2 regions of the Rossellomorea sp. LjRoot5 genome follow, and region 2 is predicted to be linked to the other one. Evidence: predicted binding sites of a transcription regulator. Region 2 holds the regulator's gene; the other holds the start of a gene.

Region 1 (10,268 bases), 1.9 Mb from region 2:
CGGAAAATGAAAAAAGGAATGACGATCCTGAACTTTTCAAGGGGTGAGCTGGTGGAAGAGGATGCCATGGCCGGGGCGCTGGAATCAGGAGTCGTCCGGAAATACGTGACGGACTTTCCGAATAAAAAGGTCCTCGCCATGAAAAATGTCGTACCTGTTCCGCATCTCGGTGCATCTACCGTCGAATCGGAAGAAAACTGTGCCATCATGGCCACCAAGCAGCTGAAAACCTATCTTGAAACAGGGAATATCAAGCATGCCGTCAACCTCCCGGACGTCGAGCTTCCGTACAGCGGGAAGATGAGAGTGACGGTCATGCATCAGAACATCCCGAACATGGTGGGACAAATCGCTACGGTCCTCTCAGGTTATGCCGTCAACATCGCCGATATGATCAATCGCAGTAAGAATACGTGGGCATACACCATGATCGACCTTGACCAGAAATTAGCGGAGCATGAACACGCCGACGTGAAACGAAAAATGAAAAACATCACCGGCGTCGTTTCCGTACGCCTCATATAAAGTCACAAACACTCTCTCAAATGCTGAGGGGGTGTTTTTTATCACCCTTACTATCCTGAAAAAATGTGGACAAGCAATCCAGCACGTATCATTCCACCGTAAAATACCATATTAGTAAGAGAAGTAGAAAAGGATAAGCCACCAATCGTTGCATCGGCCGACTCTCCTTGATACTATTTTCATAAAGTAAAGATAATCAGTGAGAGGAGAATACCATGGGAATTCATCATTATTTTAAAAGCTTATCAGATCTTGAGACCCTTATCCGCTGTCCGGGTCGATTCAAATACCACGAGCATAATGTGGCAAGCCATTCCTTTAAAGTAACGAAAATCGCCCAGTTTCTTGGGACGGTGGAGGAACAGAACGGAAAAGAACTGGATTGGAAAGCACTCTATGAAAAAGCATTGAATCATGATTACGCAGAACTGTTCACCGGTGATATCAAAACACCCGTGAAATATGCTTCGGGCAAATTACGGGAGCTCTTCAGCCAGGTGGAGGATCAGATGGTGAATAAATTCATCACAACGGAGTTCCCCCCGCAATTCCAGGAAGTATACCGGGAACGTTTTAAAGAGGGGAAGGATGAGACCCTCGAAGGAAGGATTCTATCCGTCGCAGATAAAATCGACCTTTTATACGAGTCATTCGGTGAAATCCAAAAAGGAAATCCTGAACCGCTGTTTATTGAAATTTATCAGGAGGCACTGACGACGATCGTAAAATATAAGGACATGGAATGCGTACAATACTTCCTCGAATACATCCTTCCTGATATGCTGTCTGAAAAATTCATCCCCCATCATGAGCTGAAAGAACGGACACAGAAACTGATCCGGGAGGCTGAAGAATAAGAACCCCCTTTCCAGATAGGGGAAACTTCGGTAGAATATGTGTTATTCCCTTATTTACAAGGAGAGTTGAACGTGTCCAAAATTATTTTAGGCTTATTTTTACCGGGATTGCTTGTCGTTCTGTTCACACGGGTGACATATAATCATTATGTCGGCTTGATTCTGACCGTTGCTCTCATAGCGGCTTCGGTGTCAAAGGGATATACGGATTCATGGTTGCTCATAGTCATAGACGCGGCATCGCTCACCGCCGGATTCTGGTATAGTGACCGGATGATGAAAAAAGCGAAGAGAAGTGCATAGGCACGATAAAAAACAAGGCCATCCTTTGGGGACGGCCTTGTTTTTTTATCGCTTATGGTGGTGTTTATGTTTGGGATTCTCCACAACATCCACATCTTCAGCTCTTACGAAGGCAAGACGGTGATTCAGGTGAATCAGATAAAATTCGTCGTCTCCCCAGACGATCTTGTGGGTCGTCTCCGGATTGTACGTATAAACCGGTGCGCTGTAATAGCTTCCTTTCACTTTCTCAGTGGCGACATATTTCTGTCCCGGTGTGAGTGTATATTGAAGTACATCCATTCCTCTTACCGGAATGCCTTCAGGAAATGCTTCTGCTTCGGGATAAGCCAAACCGTAAACTGGGATTTCCGTTTTCCCTTCTTTCAGGGTGATGACGATCCCTGAACCTTTTGTGGTGTTTTTTCCTTTTGGATTATAGAACCACGCTTTCTGGGCTCCATACCAGATCGCTGTCCAGTCCCCTTGGTCTTCCGCCTTATAAAATGTTTGACCTGTGACTGCTTTATTTCCCCAATTCGACGCATCTAAAGGATGGGCATTTGGCAGTGCCGCGTCTTTGATAAGAGGAGCATCAAAGCTCGGAGCGCTATACAGGTAGACGAAGTTTGCCGGTTGCTTTGGCACAGGCTCGCCCTTCGGTGTCTGAAGATCCGGCATGTTCTTGTTGAAGTTCGGATTGATCTGGACTACGTCTTTTTGCTTCTTCCCTGACTCAAGGGGTGCCCCCAAAATCTTCATATAATGAGCCCAATCCCAGAATGGGCCCGGATCCCAGTGCATAGTGGACTGTCTGGCTGCGGATGTACCCGGCACTTCATCATGGGCGATGATATGATCGCGGTCCAACGGGATATTGTACTCCCTTGATAGATGCTTTACTAAACGTGCGGAGGCATGGTACAGCTGCTCGTTGTACCAGTCTGCCCCTTCAATGGCGATTCCTTCATGTTCGATTCCGATACTTTTGGAATTGAAATACCAGTTGCCCGCATGCCAGGCTACATCTTTATTATCGATCATTTGAGTGATATCGCCATCTGAAGCGCGGATCACGTAGTGGGCGGAAGCCTGGGTCGTTTCCCGCTGAAAAACGGTTTTGGTTAGATCATAGCTGATTTCCGTATCGTGGAGGACGATGTACTTGATTTCCTGGTTATCATGTGGACGATTGGCTTTGTCGTAGTTGCCGTAAGACCACTCATAGAATGTTCCGTCATGATTGATTTTCTTGTATGCTGCAGGGACGAAATGGCAGGCAAGGCCTTTCGGACAGTCGGCTTTGTTTTCTCCGTCGTCTGTTTTTAAATGCAAAGGGTTGATGGTTTCTTTATCAGGAGTGATTGGTTTAGGAGCGAGATGGATGGAAGAGCCATCTTCTGTCTGTTTCGCCGCTCCTTCGTTGATCGTTTCATATACTCGATCGGCAAAATCCCTTGCTCCTGTCTCATCAGAAGAACCACTGTATTTGGCAACGGCCCCGTACCAATCGTCAAGACCCGTCGGAGTTTTACCGATTGTCTGATCCGCATACTTTGCAAGTAGTGCCGCAGCTCCACGGATGTTTTGCTTTTTATCTTTTTTCAGGTTTTCTGGTGGAAGGGAAAGCAGGTCCGCGGCCTCAGTTAATGTGTGAAGGGTCGGATCTGAGAGAGTCAGCTCGGTTACCTTACCAGTTGTCACCCCCTGCATGGGAGCGTCTTCCTTCCCTGAAAGAAACATATGTAACGGTTTGTCCGAGGTGCGAGGATCTTCCAAATTATCCACACTGACTTCAGTCAGATGCATCAATCCGTAGCCCCCCGAAGCGCTTGGCTTGCCATCGTGATGCTCCCATAAGGACATGTTATAACTCACTGAAAGGAGTATTTCGACGGGTACGCCAAATTCTTGAGCGGCTTGTCGGAATGCTTCCTGCAATTCGGATGAATCCACCGTGGCAGCACGTGCAATTCCTTGAGAAGAAAGTGAAGGGGACAAGGGTGTCACGGCGGCCCCCAATAAGAACCCCGTTAAACTAAGACTACCTGCGACTTGCAACCATTTCGATTTTTTCATACATTCCTCCTGTTTCGATGTATTTTAGTAGAATCTATAAAGAAGCTTATAGAAAAATAGACTGAATAGTCAATCAATTATTGGATATATGCCTAGATGAATATTCTTGGAAGAGGGATTGAGGGCACAAATGGTTGAATTGTGGATAAAGGAGGAATTATGTGAATAACATAGCATTTCAAATGGTTATTCACAGTATGAAATCGAATACACGGTAATTGTTCACAAGAAATTTGACGAATTGTGAATAAGTTTAAGGATTTTCCACAAAGGACATCGACTTATGCACATAGTTATACACAGGATGTGCATAGAAATGATCGAATACTGTCGAAAGAAGATGGTCAATCCTCTTTTCTTTGTCGAATGTATAATCCTTTCTTTCCTCTTTCTCAAACCGAAAAGTTATCCACAATGTTAAAAGGACTGATTTTGAAGGTCCGTCCCTGAAAAAAGAATAAACGAACTTTTGTTCGCTTATTGTTGGTTAATAGGGAAGGAAATGTGGTAGAATGGGTATAAATGAGTGTGCAGTGTTTAAGATGGGTATAAGTAGGTAAATACAAGGTAGCAGTCCTTTATTATAGGAGGTTTCACGGTGAAAGATCAATTCGAGCTCAAATCTAAATATAAACCAGAGGGTGACCAGCCCCTTGCCATAGAGAAGCTGGTACAGGGTATAAATGAAGGGAAACGACATCAAACATTACTTGGGGCAACAGGGACAGGAAAGACCTTCACCGTCTCCAATGTAATCAAGCAGGTTGAAAAGCCGACTCTCATCATCGCCCATAATAAAACGTTGGCGGGACAACTCTATAGTGAGTTTAAAGAGTATTTCCCTGATAACGCCGTTGAATATTTTGTAAGTTACTATGATTATTATCAGCCGGAAGCATATGTCCCTCAAACCGATACCTTCATTGAAAAGGATGCCAGCATCAATGATGAAATCGATAAACTGAGACACTCTGCCACATCTTCCCTTTTTGAACGGAAAGATGTCATCATCATTGCCAGTGTGTCCTGTATTTACGGTTTAGGTAATCCGGAAGAGTATCGTGAGCTCGTGCTTTCCCTCAGAACAGGGATGGAAATCGAACGGAATCAATTGCTTCGTAAGCTCGTGGATATCCAATATGAACGAAATGATATCGACTTTCAGCGCGGGACTTTCCGTGTGCGCGGAGACGTGGTGGAAATTTTCCCTGCTTCCCGTGATGAACACTGTATGCGTGTAGAATTTTTCGGGGATGAAATAGACCGGATCCGTGAAGTGGATGCCCTCACCGGCGAAATCATAGGCGATCGTAATCATATGAGATTATTCCCGGCATCCCACTTCGTAACCCGCCAGGAAAAATTGGAGGTCGCAGTCAAGAATATTGAAAAAGAGCTTGAAGAGCAGCTGACCATCATGAAGGAAGAGAATAAATTGCTTGAGGCCCAGCGTTTAGAGCAAAGGACCCGCTATGATCTGGAAATGATGAGGGAAATGGGCTTTTGCTCGGGAATTGAAAACTACTCACGACACCTTACGCTCAGACCGGCAGGATCGACTCCCTATACTCTCCTGGACTATTTTCCAGATGACTTTCTGATTGTGGTCGATGAGTCTCACGTTACGTTGCCTCAAATCCGGGGGATGTTCAATGGGGACCAGGCACGTAAAAAAGTGCTTGTGGACCATGGATTCCGTCTGCCTTCAGCCATGGACAATCGTCCCTTGCGCTTTGAAGAGTTCGAGAAGAAAACCAAGCAGCTTCTCTATGTTTCCGCAACTCCCGGACCATATGAGTTGGAACATAGTCCTGAGATGGTCGAGCAGATCATCCGGCCGACGGGACTTCTTGACCCTATCATCGAGGTGCGTCCGATCGAAGGCCAGATAGACGATCTATTAGGTGAGATCAATGAACGGATCGAGAAAAACGAACGGGTTCTCGTTACGACGCTAACGAAGAAAATGTCAGAGGATCTCTCTGCCTATTTAAAGGAAATCGGAATCAAAGTCCAATACCTCCATTCTGAAATCAAGACGTTGGAGCGTATCGAAATCATCAGGGATCTTCGTTTGGGAAAATACGACGTTTTAGTAGGAATCAACTTACTCCGTGAAGGTCTGGACATACCTGAAGTGTCGCTTGTCACCATATTGGATGCTGATAAAGAAGGCTTCCTGCGTTCTGAGCGGTCCCTGATCCAGACGATCGGCCGTGCAGCCCGTAATAGTAACGGAAGAGTCATCATGTATGCAGACAAAATCACCGACTCCATGCAAAAAGCGTTGGATGAAACCGAACGTCGCCGGACGACCCAACAGGAATACAACAAAAAACACGGCGTGACCCCGACGACCATACAAAAAGAAATCAGGGATGTCATCAAGGCGACTCATGCCGCTGAAGAAGCAGGGGTTTATGAAGGAGAACAGACAAAGGTTTCGAATATGTCTAAACCGGAGCGACAAAAACTTATTGCTAGCCTGGAAGTGGAAATGAAGGAAGCCGCCAAGGCACTGGACTTCGAACGTGCCGCGCAGCTTCGTGATACCATTCTTGAGCTCAAGGCGGAAGGATGAACGAGTTATGGCGCAGGATCAAATAATCGTACAAGGAGCTAGGGCTCATAATTTAAAAAATATAGATATCAATATCCCACGGGATAAACTGGTCGTTTTAACCGGACTATCGGGTTCGGGGAAATCTTCCCTTGCCTTTGATACCATTTATGCAGAGGGACAGAGACGATATGTTGAATCCCTTTCTGCCTATGCCCGTCAATTTCTCGGTCAGATGGATAAGCCCGATGTCGACGCCATCGAAGGGTTATCACCGGCGATTTCCATCGATCAAAAAACGACGAGCCGCAATCCCCGTTCAACAGTTGGAACCGTAACGGAGATTTATGATTATCTTCGTCTGCTGTTTGCGAGGGTCGGAAAACCGATCTGTCCGAATCACGGGATTGAAATCACTTCCCAGACGATTGAACAGATGGTGGACAGGGTCCTTGAGTATCCAGAGAGAACGAAACTGCAAGTACTTGCACCCGTTGTTTCAGGCCGGAAGGGCACCCATGCAAAGACACTGGAAGACATCAAGAAGCAGGGGTTCGTACGGGTTCGTATCAATGGTGAGGTACAGGATCTTGGGGAAGAGATCTCATTGGAGAAAAATAAAAAGCACTCCATCGAAGTGATCATCGATCGGATCGTAGTGAAGGAAGGAGTGGCAGCACGCCTCTCCGATTCCCTTGAAACGGCACTGAGACTGGCGGATGGTCAGGTAATCATCGATGTCATCGGGAAAGATGAGCTGTTATTCAGTGAACATCATGCCTGTCCATACTGTGGATTTTCCATCACTGAACTTGAACCAAGGATGTTTTCCTTCAACAGTCCGTTCGGGGCATGCCCAAGTTGTGACGGACTGGGAACCAAGCTTGAGGTGGATAAAGAACTCGTCATCCCAAATTGGGACCGTACCCTCGATGAGCATGCGATCGCTCCTTGGGAACCGACAAGTTCTCAATATTATCCATCCCTGCTGAAAGCGGTCTGTGACCATTATGAGATTCCCATGGATATCCCCGTAAAGGACATCCCGAAACATCAAATGGATAAGATCCTTTACGGATCGGGTAAGGATGAAATCTATTTCCGTTACGAGAACGATTTCGGCCAGGTCCGGGAAAACTATCTTCGCTTTGAAGGGGTCATCCCAAATGTGGAACGCCGCTACCGTGAAACAAGCTCGGATTATATCAGGGAGCAGATGGAAAAGTACATGGCGCAGCAGGACTGTCCTGCCTGCAACGGCCATCGCTTAAAAGAAGAGAGCCTCGCTGTGAAAGTGGATTCCCTTCATATTGGCGAAGTAACGGCTTTTTCGATTGAAGAAGCGGAGCAGTTCTTCCATAAGCTTGAGCTATCTGAAAAAGATATGAAGATCGCCAACCTTATCCTGAGGGAAATCCGTGAACGCCTTGGATTCCTTGTCAATGTAGGTCTTGAATATCTGACTCTCAGCCGGGCGGCAGGGACGTTATCAGGCGGGGAGGCACAGCGGATTCGTCTGGCCACTCAAATCGGTTCACGTCTGACGGGTGTTCTCTACATTCTCGATGAACCGTCCATCGGATTGCATCAGCGGGATAATGATCGTCTGATCGATACGTTAAAGAATATGCGTGAAATCGGAAATACGTTGATCGTTGTAGAGCACGATGAAGACACCATGATGGCTGCGGATCATCTGATTGATATCGGCCCTGGAGCGGGGGTTCATGGTGGAGAAGTCATTTCAGCAGGAACACCACAGGAAGTAATGGATGATCCTCACTCATTGACCGGTCAGTATTTATCAGGGAAGAAATTCATCCCTCTTCCACAGGAAAGACGTAAGCCCGACGGCCGTTACCTGGAGATTGTGGGTGCGAAGGAAAATAATTTGAGCAACGTCAAAGTCAAGCTACCTTTAGGGATCTTTTCAGCTGTGACCGGGGTATCAGGATCAGGGAAGAGTACGCTGATCAATGAAATCCTTCACAAGTCACTGGCTCAAAAGCTTCATAATGCGAAATCAAAGCCTGGTGAGCATAAAGAAGTGAAGGGCATAGAGCATCTTGATAAAGTCATTGATATCGATCAATCACCGATCGGCCGTACGCCGAGGTCCAATCCGGCTACGTACACCGGTGTGTTCGACGATATCCGAGATGTATTTGCCACCACTAACGAAGCAAAAGTCCGTGGTTATAAAAAAGGTCGCTTCAGCTTTAACGTCAAGGGTGGCCGCTGTGAAGCTTGTCGCGGAGACGGGATTATCAAGATTGAAATGCACTTCCTGCCGGATGTGTACGTTCCCTGTGAAGTTTGCCACGGGAAACGGTATAATCGTGAAACACTTGAAGTGAAATACAAAGATAAAAATATCTCCGACGTCCTTGAAATGACCGTCGAAGATGCTGTGAACTTCTTTGAAAACATCCCTAAGATCAAACGTAAGCTGCAGACCATTTTTGATGTTGGTCTAGGCTACATCACATTGGGTCAGCCGGCCACTACGTTATCAGGTGGGGAAGCCCAGCGTGTGAAACTGGCGTCTGAATTGCATCGCCGTTCGACTGGCCGCTCTCTCTACATCCTCGATGAGCCGACGACAGGACTTCATGTCGATGACATCGCCCGTCTCCTTGTCGTCCTTCAACGACTCGTTGAAAACGGGGACACCGTCCTTGTCATCGAACACAATCTCGATGTCATCAAGACAGCCGACTACCTTGTGGACCTTGGTCCGGAAGGAGGGGACAAAGGCGGTAAAATCGTCGCAACCGGCACCCCTGAAAAAGTGGCCAAAGTACAAGGTTCCTATACAGGTAAATACCTGAAACCCGTACTCGAACGCGATCGTGAACGGATGAAAAAGAAAATTCGCGAAAAAGAAGAAGTCACAAACTAAACATGAAGAGAGATGCACCATGCATCTCTCTTTTTTCGAACAATGAACAGGGCGTGAGTTTTCACTTCATCTTTATTTTAGTAAGGGGGGCTGTCATTGTTACATGATGGTTTATGACTGAGTTTCAGGTTGGAAAAACAAGCTTGGAAAATTGATTGAAGCGGAAGGTGCTCGACTCCTGCGGGAAAAGCGGGAAGGTTGAGACCCCGCAGGGCAAAGCCTGAGGAGGCTCAACTCACGCCCCGCGGAAAGCGAGCACCTGCAGCGGAAATCAACTACCACTCACTTCATTAGGAGTATCTTAACACAACCAAAACACCTCCCCATACCTATCCAAACTCAGCCTCCAGATGGAGTCGAATCACACTTCCCATATGAGAAAATAAGATTATAACAAATGCATTGAAACTTTTTGCCCAGCGTATCGTAAATAATAGTAGAGGAGATGATGAAGATGGAGACCAATAAGGTACTGTCAGCACTATGCTATTTTAGTATCTTTTTTGCCGGCTTCCTTTTTCCCCTGATCGTCTATTTTGTATCAGATCATCCATATGTGAAAAAGGACGCTAAATCAGCGTTTTTATCTCACTTGTTACCGGTCATAGCGGTTCCCCTTGTGTTCGCAGGTTTGGTTATGGATATGGGGGTTTTCGCAAGTGGTGCAGGATTGCCGGTTTTTACCGTCATTATGATCGGTTTAGCCATATTACTCAGTGTTGTCGTGGTCATTTGGAATGTGTATAAGGGCATCAAAGTACTTTTATAATCAATAAAGGGGATGAAAGAGTATGAATGAAGAACGTAAACGCATTTTGGATATGTTGGAAAATGGAACGATTTCGGCACAAGAAGCTGTGGCATTGCTGGAAGCACTTGAAGAAAAGCCGCATACATCCAAGCCGAAAAAAGAGAAGGATTTCCTTGATGAGTTTGTATCCATTTTTCAGGATGAAAAAAAGGGTGAAAAAGAGCACTCAACCCATTCAGGGAATCCGAAAGATAAGCTCCTTGATTTTATGAACTCGGCTCTCTCTAAGATCAAGAGTTTCGACTTCGACTT
Region 2 (10,268 bases):
GTCGAATGACTGACAGGTTAGGCATTGCACGCAGGGATGCAAGCTGTTCAACAGGTTCATGGGTAGGTCCGTCTTCTCCCACAGCGATACTATCATGTGTGAATACATACGTAACAGGTAAGCCCATTATTGCCGCCAAACGGATAGCAGGTCTTAAATAGTCACTGAATACAAAGAATGTCCCACCGAATACATGAAGCCCTCCGTGCAGTGCCATACCATTCATGGCACCACCCATACCGAATTCCCGGACTCCGAACCAGATATTGCGGCCTTCATAAGATTCAGGCATGAAATCTTTCTCATCTTTAATCATCGTTTTGTTTGATCCTGCCAAGTCAGCGGAACCACCGATGAATGAAGGGAGGTTTTGAGCAATGGCATTCAACACTTCCCCTGAAGAAGCTCGGCTTGCCAATGCTTTTCCTTCTTCATATACCGGGATGTCCTTATCCCATCCTTGAGGGAGTTCGCCTTTGATCGCCGCTTCTAATTGAGTGGCTAGTTCAGGGTGTTCCTCTTTGTATTTAATGAATTGGTTGGCCCAATCTTGTTCTTTCTCAGAGCCAGCTTGTTGGATCTTTTCCTCAAAGCGGCTATATACCTCATCAGGCACGTGGAAATCCTGATCGAATGTCCACTTGTACGCTTCTTTCGTAAGCTTCATTTCATCTTCACCCAGAGGTGCACCATGAACAGCAGATTTACCTGATTTATTCGGAGCTCCGTACCCAATGACTGTCTTAACTTCAATCATTGTCGGGCGGGATGTATCCCCTTGACCTTCTTCAATCGCTTTGGAAATTTCGTCAAGATCATTTCCATCCTCAACACGAATATACTGCCATCCGTATGATTCAAATCGTCCCTTAACACTCTCAGAGAATGACTTATCCAACTCTCCGTCAAGTGAAATATCATTGGAATCATAAAGAACAACAAGGCGTCCTAATTTGAGATGTGCTGCCAATGAAGCAGCTTCAGAGGAAACACCTTCCATTAAGTCCCCATCTCCACAAATGGAGTATGTAAAGTGATCGACCATATTATATTGGTCTTTGTTATATGTAGTGGCCAGATGTCTTTCAGCTAATGCCATACCAACTGCCATTGCAATCCCCTGTCCCAGCGGGCCAGTCGTTGCTTCTACACCAGAGGTATGCTTGTACTCCGGATGTCCTGGAGTCTTACTTCCCCATTGGCGGAAATTTTTAAGATCATCCATTGAAACATCATAACCAGAAAGATGGAGTAGGCTGTACAACAGCATCGAACCGTGTCCCGCAGATAAGACAAAACGGTCGCGGTTGAACCATTCTGGATTTTTAGGATTATGATTCATGAACCTTGTCCAAAGTGCATACGCCATTGGAGCTGCCCCCATAGGCATTCCCGGGTGCCCGGAACCTGCTTTTTCAATCGCATCGATTGATAATGTACGAATTGTATTAATTGCTAATTGATCTGTTTTATCAAACATATGTCAGACATCCTTCCTTTTAATGTACCTTATTAATATTAATCTTCTTTGATAGTTTATACAACTATCTTGAATGATAACATGACTTTATGATCGTTGAAAATAAAAACCCTTCAAATCTTATGAGGGAGGAAAATGAATCAAAAAACTTCCAGGACCTATCAAAATTGGCCTGGAAGTTTTTTGATTAATGCATTTTTTTCTTATTCTGTATATCTTGGATCTTTTTAGGTGTTACTTCATTTCCTTCCGGATCAAAGATTCTTGTATTTTCAATTGTGCCTTTCATCGATTGACGGAACGTTTCTAGATATTCTTTTCTAAGTTTGGTCTGTTCTTTCGCTTCCTGCTCAGTTAGTCCGCTACTTTTGGACTTTTTGGCAAGTTCGTTGATTCTATTCATTTTTGATTTTGAAAGCATCTATAAAAACTCCTTTATTGCATAGTTTGCAAACTCTAAAACATTCTAAAAGCAGTGTATTACATTACCGTCATGTTACTAGAATAAAGGGTATAAAACAAGGGTTATGCATGATCAAGGGACACCATATATTCCTTGAAGCGTCTATGTACCGTAGCTTTGGATACATCGTATCCAAATCCCCTAAGAGTAGCTGCAATCTCAGCGAAGGTTAATTCATTTTTCCTTAATCGCACGATTTCTTCGACCGGCACCTCAATGCGTTCCCTTCCTTCCACATTTCCTTTGTTTTTTAAATTTTTATGAGGCTGAAAGCCATTTTCCACAGCCCGCTTCATACCCCGCTTAATTTTAAGGTTATGAAGTTTACGTTGATATTCCTCCACCATACTGACAATGTTGATGACCATAGAATCGGATTCGGATAAGTGTAATTCTCCACTATGAGTCTGACTGATGATTTTCACTTCCTCTTTTAACAGACAGTGAATAAGGGCGATCTTGGCATTTCCCCTGCCGATTCTTGTCTCGTCCTGGATAAGCACAGCCTCAATTGATTTATCTCTGACCAGGTCCAAAAGTTCCAAAACACCTGGACGGTCCAATTCAAATCCGCTCGCCTGATCCCTGATGACCGCATTTACTTCATAATGATGTTCGTTCGCCAATTTAACCAGTTCTTCTTCCTGCCGTTCCAATGATGTTTCCTGTGTGTTTTTCTTAGTACTTACTCTGCAGTATATGACTGCTTTCATCTTCTATCCCTCTATTCTTTGTTCATGACCAGTTCGAAATCTGATTGAGATGATATTGTTGGATTTTCAATAGGTAACACAAGTGATTCACCAGGTTTGATGGTAAAAGAGGTCAATTCGTTCTCTTCGCCAACCCAGGCGATAAATTCTTCCACTGTCATAGAATATTCTTCATTATACTGTTTGGCAATAGTCCAAAGAGTATCACTCTCCTCTACTGTGATACTTTGGAAGGAAGGTTGATCAGTCATATTGATTAATAAATAGCAAGCTGCTGAAAGGACTAAAACAAATAATATAATAATGTAAGAGAATCGATTCCAAATATGTGTTAACATAAAATTACCCCCATACGAACGTTTGTTCTGTTTTGTGTTTTCATTGTAATACGAACACTCGTTTGGTGTCAACAAAATTCGAACTTATGTTTGTATCAATAGTGGTGACATGCTATAATGGGAACATAAGATCTATAATAGAGGTGCGTGAACATGACAAAATTGTCGAAGAGACAGCAGGACATACTACAATATATTAAAGTTGCAGTCAGAGAAAAAGGGTATCCCCCTTCCGTACGTGAAATCGGGGAAGCTGTCGGTCTTGCTTCCAGTTCCACTGTACACGGACATTTAGCCAGGCTTGAAAGTAAAGGTCTGATCCGTCGTGATCCGACTAAACCGAGAGCGATAGAAATTCTGGACCTTGAAGAAGATACGATACCGCGACAACGTGTAGTAAACGTCCCTTTAATCGGTAAAGTCACAGCAGGTCAACCGATAACGGCTGTTGAAAATGTGGAAGAATTTTTCCCTCTGCCCGAGCGGATGGCCCCTTCGGATGAGCAGGTCTTCATGCTTGAAATCATGGGTGACAGTATGATCGAAGCCGGCATATTGGATGGGGATTTTGTCATTGTTCGCCAGCAGCAGACAGCGAACAACGGAGATATCGTCGTTGCCATGACCGATGAAGATGAAGCAACGGTCAAACGTTTCTTTAAAGAAAAGGATTATGTGCGTCTGCAGCCAGAGAACTCAACAATGGAACCAATCATTTTACGGAACGTCTCCATTTTAGGTAAAGTGGTTGGAGTGTATCGTCAAGTTCATTGATAGTGGCATTCGGTATGCTTAGGGCATGCCAGAAACTATTATCAGCCGGTTATCATAATAATGAAAAAAAGCCTGAGGTTGGAAGTCGAAACATTCCATCCCCAGGCTTTTTTTGATATCGTTTCCTTCCCTGATTCCCTTCTTCCCCCCTATGAATACAGCCTGAACTTTGTGTAAAAAACCCTCAAAGATATATCGTTGAGGGTTCCTGGTAATTAATACATTTGAATGTACTGTTCACGTTCCCAAGGATGTACTTGTGTACGGAACATATCCCACTCGATTTCTTTCGCTTCCACGAAATGTTCGAATATGTGTTCCCCAAGGGACTTAACAATTACTTCACTTGTTTTTAATGTTTCAAGAGCTGCATATAATGTTGCAGGAAGATCTACGATACCTGCTTCTTCACGCTCTTTTTTGTCCATTACATAGATGTTGCGGTCAATTGGCTTAGGAGCCGGTAGGTTATTCTTAATTCCATCTAATCCTGCCGCAAGTAAAACAGCCATTGCAAGGTAAGGATTTGCCGCTGGGTCGACACTGCGGACTTCAACGCGTGTGCTCAGGCCACGGGAAGCAGGGATACGGATTAACGGGCTACGATTACGCGCAGACCAGGCAACATAGCAAGGTGCTTCGTATCCTGGAACTAAGCGCTTATATGAGTTTACAGTCGGGTTGGTAATCGCTGTAAATGCAGTGGCATGCTTAATGATACCAGCAAGGAATTGACGGGCAGTATCGCTTAGTTGCAAGTCACCTTTTTCATCAAAGAAAGAGTTCACTCCATTTTTGAACAAGGACATATTACAGTGCATTCCTGAGCCATTTACACCGAATAATGGTTTCGGCATGAATGTAGCGTGCAAACCGTGTTTACGGGCAATCGTTTTTACTACCAGTTTGAATGTCTGAATATCATCACAAGCTCTTAATGCATTGGCGTATTTGAAATCGATCTCATGTTGTCCGGGAGCTACTTCATGGTGAGATGCTTCGATTTCAAAGCCCATCTCTTCAAGTTCTAAAGCGATATCACGACGGCAGTTCTCCCCTAAATCGGTAGGGGCTAGGTCAAAATAGCCACCGTTATCATTTAATTCTAACGTAGGTTCGCCATTTACATCTAATTTAAAGAGGAAGAATTCCGGCTCTGGCCCAAGATTGAAGTCAGTGAACCCAAGTTCCTCCATTTCACCTAAAATGCGTTTTAGGTTATTACGGGGGTCTCCCTCGAACGGAGTGCCATCCGGATTGTAAATATCACAGATCAGACGGGCTACCTTACCTTTTTCAGCTGTCCACGGGAAAACTAACCATGTGTCTAAATCCGGGAAGAGGTACATATCTGATTCTTCGATACGGACGAATCCTTCAATGGAAGAACCATCGAACATCATTTTGTTATCTAATGCTTTTTCAAGCTGACTTAGAGGGATTTCTACGTTCTTGATCGTCCCTAAAATGTCGGTGAATTGTAGTCGAATGAACTTAACTCCTTCTTCATTCGCTAATCTTGCAACATCTTCCTTAGTATACTTTGCCATTTACGTAATTCCTCCTCAAGTTTATTAAAGGGTTTATTTAATGAAAGAAGCGGGACATATCTCCTTGACGCAGAGATGATCGATTGAATCGACCGGAATGGATCAATTCATTGCGAAGTAATTTACGCAGCTCGTCGTCAGATAGATCCTGTCTTGCTTTTTCTTCCTTTTCATTACTTACGTCAGATACGACTTTGCTTTCATTATGACCGGATACAGAAAAGATCTTCTTAATCCCTGCCATGTTGATACCTTGATCTAACAGATCCTTTACTTCTAATAACTTATCAATGTCATTCAAGGAAAAGAGCCGGCGATTCCCCTCGGTCCGTGCCGGGTTTATCAGTTGATGCTCTTCGTAGTATCGAATCTGACGAGCTGTTAAGTCCGTGAGCTGCATGACAATACTAATTGGAAATAATGCCATCGTTCGACGAATTTCACTTCCGCTCATCTTGATTCCTCCTTCTGTTTTCCATCTTGAATTCATTATATGTAATGTCAGGAGTTCTGTCAATCAAATGTGAGTTTTTCTTACATAAGTAATCAAAAGAAATGGATAGTCTATTTTAGACTATCCAATTACTACTTTTATATCCTTTTTATATGGTGATTAAACCTTTTTCAATTAAGTTGTCCACCGCAGAGCAAACGGCGATTTTCACATGGGAGTATGTCAACCCGCCTTGAACATAAGCTATATAAGGTGGTCTTATAGGTCCATCCGCCGATAATTCAATGCTCGCTCCCTGAATGAACGTTCCTGCGGCCATGATGACATCATCCTCATAGCCCGGCATATAGTTCGGATACGGCGTGAAGTGAGAATTGATCGGTGAGGCTGATTGGATTGCCTGACAGAAAGCGATCATCTTTTCCCTGTCATCAAATTGTACCGATTGAATTAAATCCGTGCGCCTGGCATGAGGTGAAGGATCCGTATTCATACCAATCTCGGTCAGCAGAGCCGAAGTAAAAACCGCTCCTTTTAATGATTGCGCCACCACGTGAGGAGCTAAAAAGAACCCTTGATACATTTCTTGAAGACTGTACAGAGACGCCCCTGCCTCCGCCCCGATCCCCGGCGAGGTCATACGGAAGGAACAGGCTTCTACATATTCTTTCTTTCCGACGATATATCCACCTGTTTTCGCAAGGCCACCCCCGGGATTTTTAATAAGGGAGCCGGCCATTAGATCCGCACCGACGTGACATGGTTCTTGCACTTCGACAAATTCCCCGTAGCAGTTGTCTACAAATACAACAATTCCAGGGTCAATCTCTTTAATGAAATCAATCATTTCCTTTATTTCTTCAATGGTAAAGGATGGCCGGTTGGCATACCCTTTTGATCGCTGGATACCCACCATTTTTGTCTTTGTTGAAATGGTCGTTGCCACCTTTACGAAATCTACTTTTCCTGACTCATCTAAATCAACGCTCTGATAGTGGATATGGAAGTCTTTGAGTGAACCTGTACCCTTTCCTCGGCTTCCTACAATTTCTTCTAATGTATCATAAGGTTTCCCCGTTATGTACACCAGTTCATCTCCCGGTCGGAGTATACCGAACAAAGCGATGGAGATGGCGTGGGTACCAGAAATGATCTGAGGCCGCACAAGCCCTGCTTCCCCGCCAAATACATCTGCGTATATGCTTTCCAGGGTGTCCCTTCCTGCGTCGTCATAGCCATAGCCTGTGGACGGGATGAAGTGAGAATCGCTTACCCGGTGCTTCTGAAACGCTCTTAAGACGTTGAACTGGTTGCTTTCAGATCGTTCATCGATTTTTTTGTGTATGTCTTTGATATCCGCTTCCACTTTTGTTACAAGTGATTGTAATACCGTTCCATTTACTAATTGTTCAAACATTTAGTGTTGTTTCCCTTCTACTTTTGAAATTTCTTGATGCTTCCTGCGATCGGATGATCTTCAAGGTAAAATCCGGTCATTTCATATACTTGACTTGCTTCTTGGAATTCCAATTTTCTCAAGATGGTTTCACTCTTTAATTGGGATAGAATTTTCCCTTCATTCACAGGGACAAACACATGATAAGGTATCATTTGATTCTTTACGATTTCTTCTATCTTAATAAGTAGCTTCCCTCTGTCCTCTTCGTTCAAGGCACTAATGAGGATGGTTTCTGATTCGCTGTCGGGAACAAAATCGGGATCCATTTCATCCCGCTTGTTGTATACCGTTAGCTGCTGCAGCCCATCCATTTCCAGATCTTTCAATAAGAATTGCACTGTCTTTTCGTGTTGACTGTAGTCAGGATTTGAACTATCCACAACATGAAGAAGGAGGTCAGCCTCTTTTACTTCTTCAAGGGTAGATCGAAATGCCGCAACCAGCGTGGTCGGTAAATCTTGAATGAACCCTACGGTATCTGTGAGTAACGTGGAATATCCACTGGGCAAAGGCATTTTCCTCGTCATCGGATCCAAAGTCGCAAATAATTGATTTTCTTCATATGAATCAGCCATTGAAATTCGATTGAACAACGTGGATTTTCCAGCGTTTGTGTATCCGACGAGTGCAATCTGGAAAGCTTTGTTCCGCTTTCTTCTCCCCCGGTACCTTTGTCTATGATCAACTATGGTTTGTAATTGCTTCTTTATATCGTCAATCCTTTTATGGATGTGTCGACGATCACTTTCGAGCTTCGTTTCACCGGGCCCCCTGGTGCCTATCCCTCCACCCAGTCTTGAGAGGGATGCCCCCTGACCGATGAGTCTTGGCAGCAAGTACTGAAGCTGGGCAAGTTCTACTTGTAATTTCCCTTCTCTTGAGCGGGCTCGCTGTGCAAAAATGTCCAATATCAGTTGTGTACGGTCAATCACCCTGCCGTTTAATTCTCTTGATAAGTTGCGAATCTGACTGGGGGATAGTTCATCATTAAAGATGATGATGTCCGCTTCAAACTGCTCTTCCAACAGGACCAGTTCCTCCACTTTACCCTTTCCGATATACGTGCTTGGATGGATCTTGTCGCGTTTTTGAATAAGAGTGGCAGCAACTTGACCTTGAGCTGTTGCTGTCAGCTCTGCAAGTTCCGTTAAACTATACTGAAAACTCAGGTCATCATCGTGCAGTTGACATCCCACCAGAATGACTTTTTCTAGATTTTCATTCTTCAAAAAACAACCTTCTTTCTTTCCGTTTCATTCTATTTCCCATCATATCAAATCCACATCGTAAACTCTATGTAAAAAGCAATGAAAAATGGTTGCAAATAAGCACATACGTGTTAAAATCAGTATGTTTGATTATGACATAACACTACTTCAAGATTCTACATAATGGCATGTAGCATATTGTAATAGGGTGAGGAGGAATGTGTATGACGTGGGAAGTACTGAGTATCATCGGTACCATTGCTTTTGCTATTTCAGGAGCTATCATTGCCATGGAAGAGGAATATGATATCCTCGGTGTTTATATATTAGGAATTGTCACTGCATTTGGAGGAGGCGCCATCCGGAATTTACTGATCGGTGTACCCGTTTCCGCTTTATGGGAGCAGGGAATGTTGTTTCAGATTGCCCTTCTCTCCATTACAGCAGTCTTTCTGTTCCCGAATAATCTTTTGAAACATTGGAGGAAGTGGGGGAATTTCTTTGACGCGATCGGTCTATCGGCTTTTGCGATTCAGGGGGCGTTATATGCTTCTGAAATGAACCACCCCATCAGTGCGATCATCGTGGCTGCCGTTTTAACCGGTAGTGGTGGCGGAATTATCCGTGACCTTCTGGCTGGCCGGAAACCTTTAGTCCTACGGTCGGAAATTTATGCGGTATGGGCAGTTTTATGTGGAGCGGCGATCGGACTTGGTATAGTGAATTCAGCGTTAGAGCTATACTCCCTTTTCATCATTACGACAGCTTTACGTGTGCTCTCCTACCTATATAAATGGAGGTTACCAAATAGAAGTTTACGGGCTCATGTTTAATGATAAAAGAGGCTGGGACATAACTAAATCCATTTCTTCTAAAGGCGAACAATCATAAATTCAGTTAGGATTGCTTGCTACACCGCTTTTGATTTCCGTGCAAGACTTCGCTTTCCTCGGGCGGAAAGCGAGCACCTGGAGCGGAAATCAACCACTACTTACTACATCTTAAAGCAACGATGTTTACGTAAACACCCAATGAAAAATCCGAACGATTTCGATTTTCAAAAAAGAATTTCGAATAATCGTTCGGATTTTCTTTCAACTAAATACTTTTGTCCCAACCTCTTTTATTATTCGATATACTAAGTATGGTTATCGGACGCCGTTTTGGTAAAGACCAGGTCATTGCTACGGATGGTTAAGAGATCATGTCGATCGTAACAATTCTCCAATAAAAGCCTCATCGCTTGAGATCGTATCGATTTTTCAAGTACATTCCGAACATACCGTCCATTGGAAAACGCCATTGGAGATAATGTGTTTTTTGCCGCACTCAAATGTTCACGGATCTTTCTTTCGGCATCATGACTCAATAAGTACTGCTTTTCATCCAGCATCCTTTTGCCGATTTCCATCAGCTGATCTACAGAATAATCAGGGAAATGAAACACAAGGGGAAATCGTGATTGCAATCCTGGATTCAAGGTAAGGAAGTGCTCCATTTCCCTTGAATATCCTGCCAGGATCAAGATAAAGTCATGCTGCCTATCTTCCATATGTTTCACAAGGGTATCAATGGCCTCTTTTCCAAAATCCTTTTCTCCGCCTCTGCCCAGTGAATACGCCTCATCAATGAATAGGATTCCTCCCAGTGCCTTTTTCACTAAATCCCTTGTTTTCTGAGCCGTATGACCAATATATTCACCGACCAGGTCAGCCCTCTCAGCCTCGATTAAGTGTCCTTTCGAAAGCACGTTCATCTTTAAAAACAGTTTTCCGATGATTCTCGCCACCGTCGTTTTACCAGTCCCCGGATTCCCTTTGAACATCATA

Evidence for each region. Region 2 encodes LexA, which represses DNA repair genes until DNA is damaged. Its sites were predicted from a motif close to CGAACATATGTTCG; they were not measured.
Region 1: a site for LexA is predicted at 4,206-4,219, ahead of uvrB (excinuclease ABC subunit UvrB). Genes of this name have one in related genera too.

Annotation. Positions count from the first base shown of each region.
Region 1 covers NZ_CAXUQN020000001.1:572,566-582,833, forward strand. Annotated here, with positions in the region: gene ACSQ2E_RS02795 (phosphoglycerate dehydrogenase) at 1-525, shown strand, start outside; gene ACSQ2E_RS02800 (HD domain-containing protein) at 741-1,382, shown strand; gene ACSQ2E_RS02805 (CsbA family protein) at 1,455-1,685, shown strand; gene ACSQ2E_RS02810 (N-acetylmuramoyl-L-alanine amidase) at 1,731-3,743, opposite strand; gene uvrB (excinuclease ABC subunit UvrB) at 4,342-6,324, shown strand; gene uvrA (excinuclease ABC subunit UvrA) at 6,332-9,205, shown strand; gene ACSQ2E_RS02825 (DUF4870 domain-containing protein) at 9,660-9,974, shown strand; gene ACSQ2E_RS02830 (DUF4097 family beta strand repeat-containing protein) at 9,997-10,268, shown strand, end outside.
Region 2 covers NZ_CAXUQN020000001.1:2,511,594-2,521,861, forward strand. Annotated here, with positions in the region: gene tkt (transketolase) at 1-1,480, opposite strand, end outside; gene ACSQ2E_RS12965 (DUF896 domain-containing protein) at 1,668-1,901, opposite strand; gene ACSQ2E_RS12970 (YneB family resolvase-like protein) at 2,006-2,656, opposite strand; gene yneA (cell division suppressor protein YneA) at 2,668-2,994, opposite strand; gene lexA (transcriptional repressor LexA) at 3,148-3,768, shown strand; gene glnA (type I glutamate--ammonia ligase) at 3,984-5,318, opposite strand; gene ACSQ2E_RS12990 (MerR family transcriptional regulator) at 5,356-5,772, opposite strand; gene ACSQ2E_RS12995 (aminotransferase class I/II-fold pyridoxal phosphate-dependent enzyme) at 5,921-7,189, opposite strand; gene hflX (GTPase HflX) at 7,207-8,460, opposite strand; gene ACSQ2E_RS13005 (trimeric intracellular cation channel family protein) at 8,664-9,272, shown strand; gene spoVK (stage V sporulation protein K) at 9,578-10,268, opposite strand, start outside.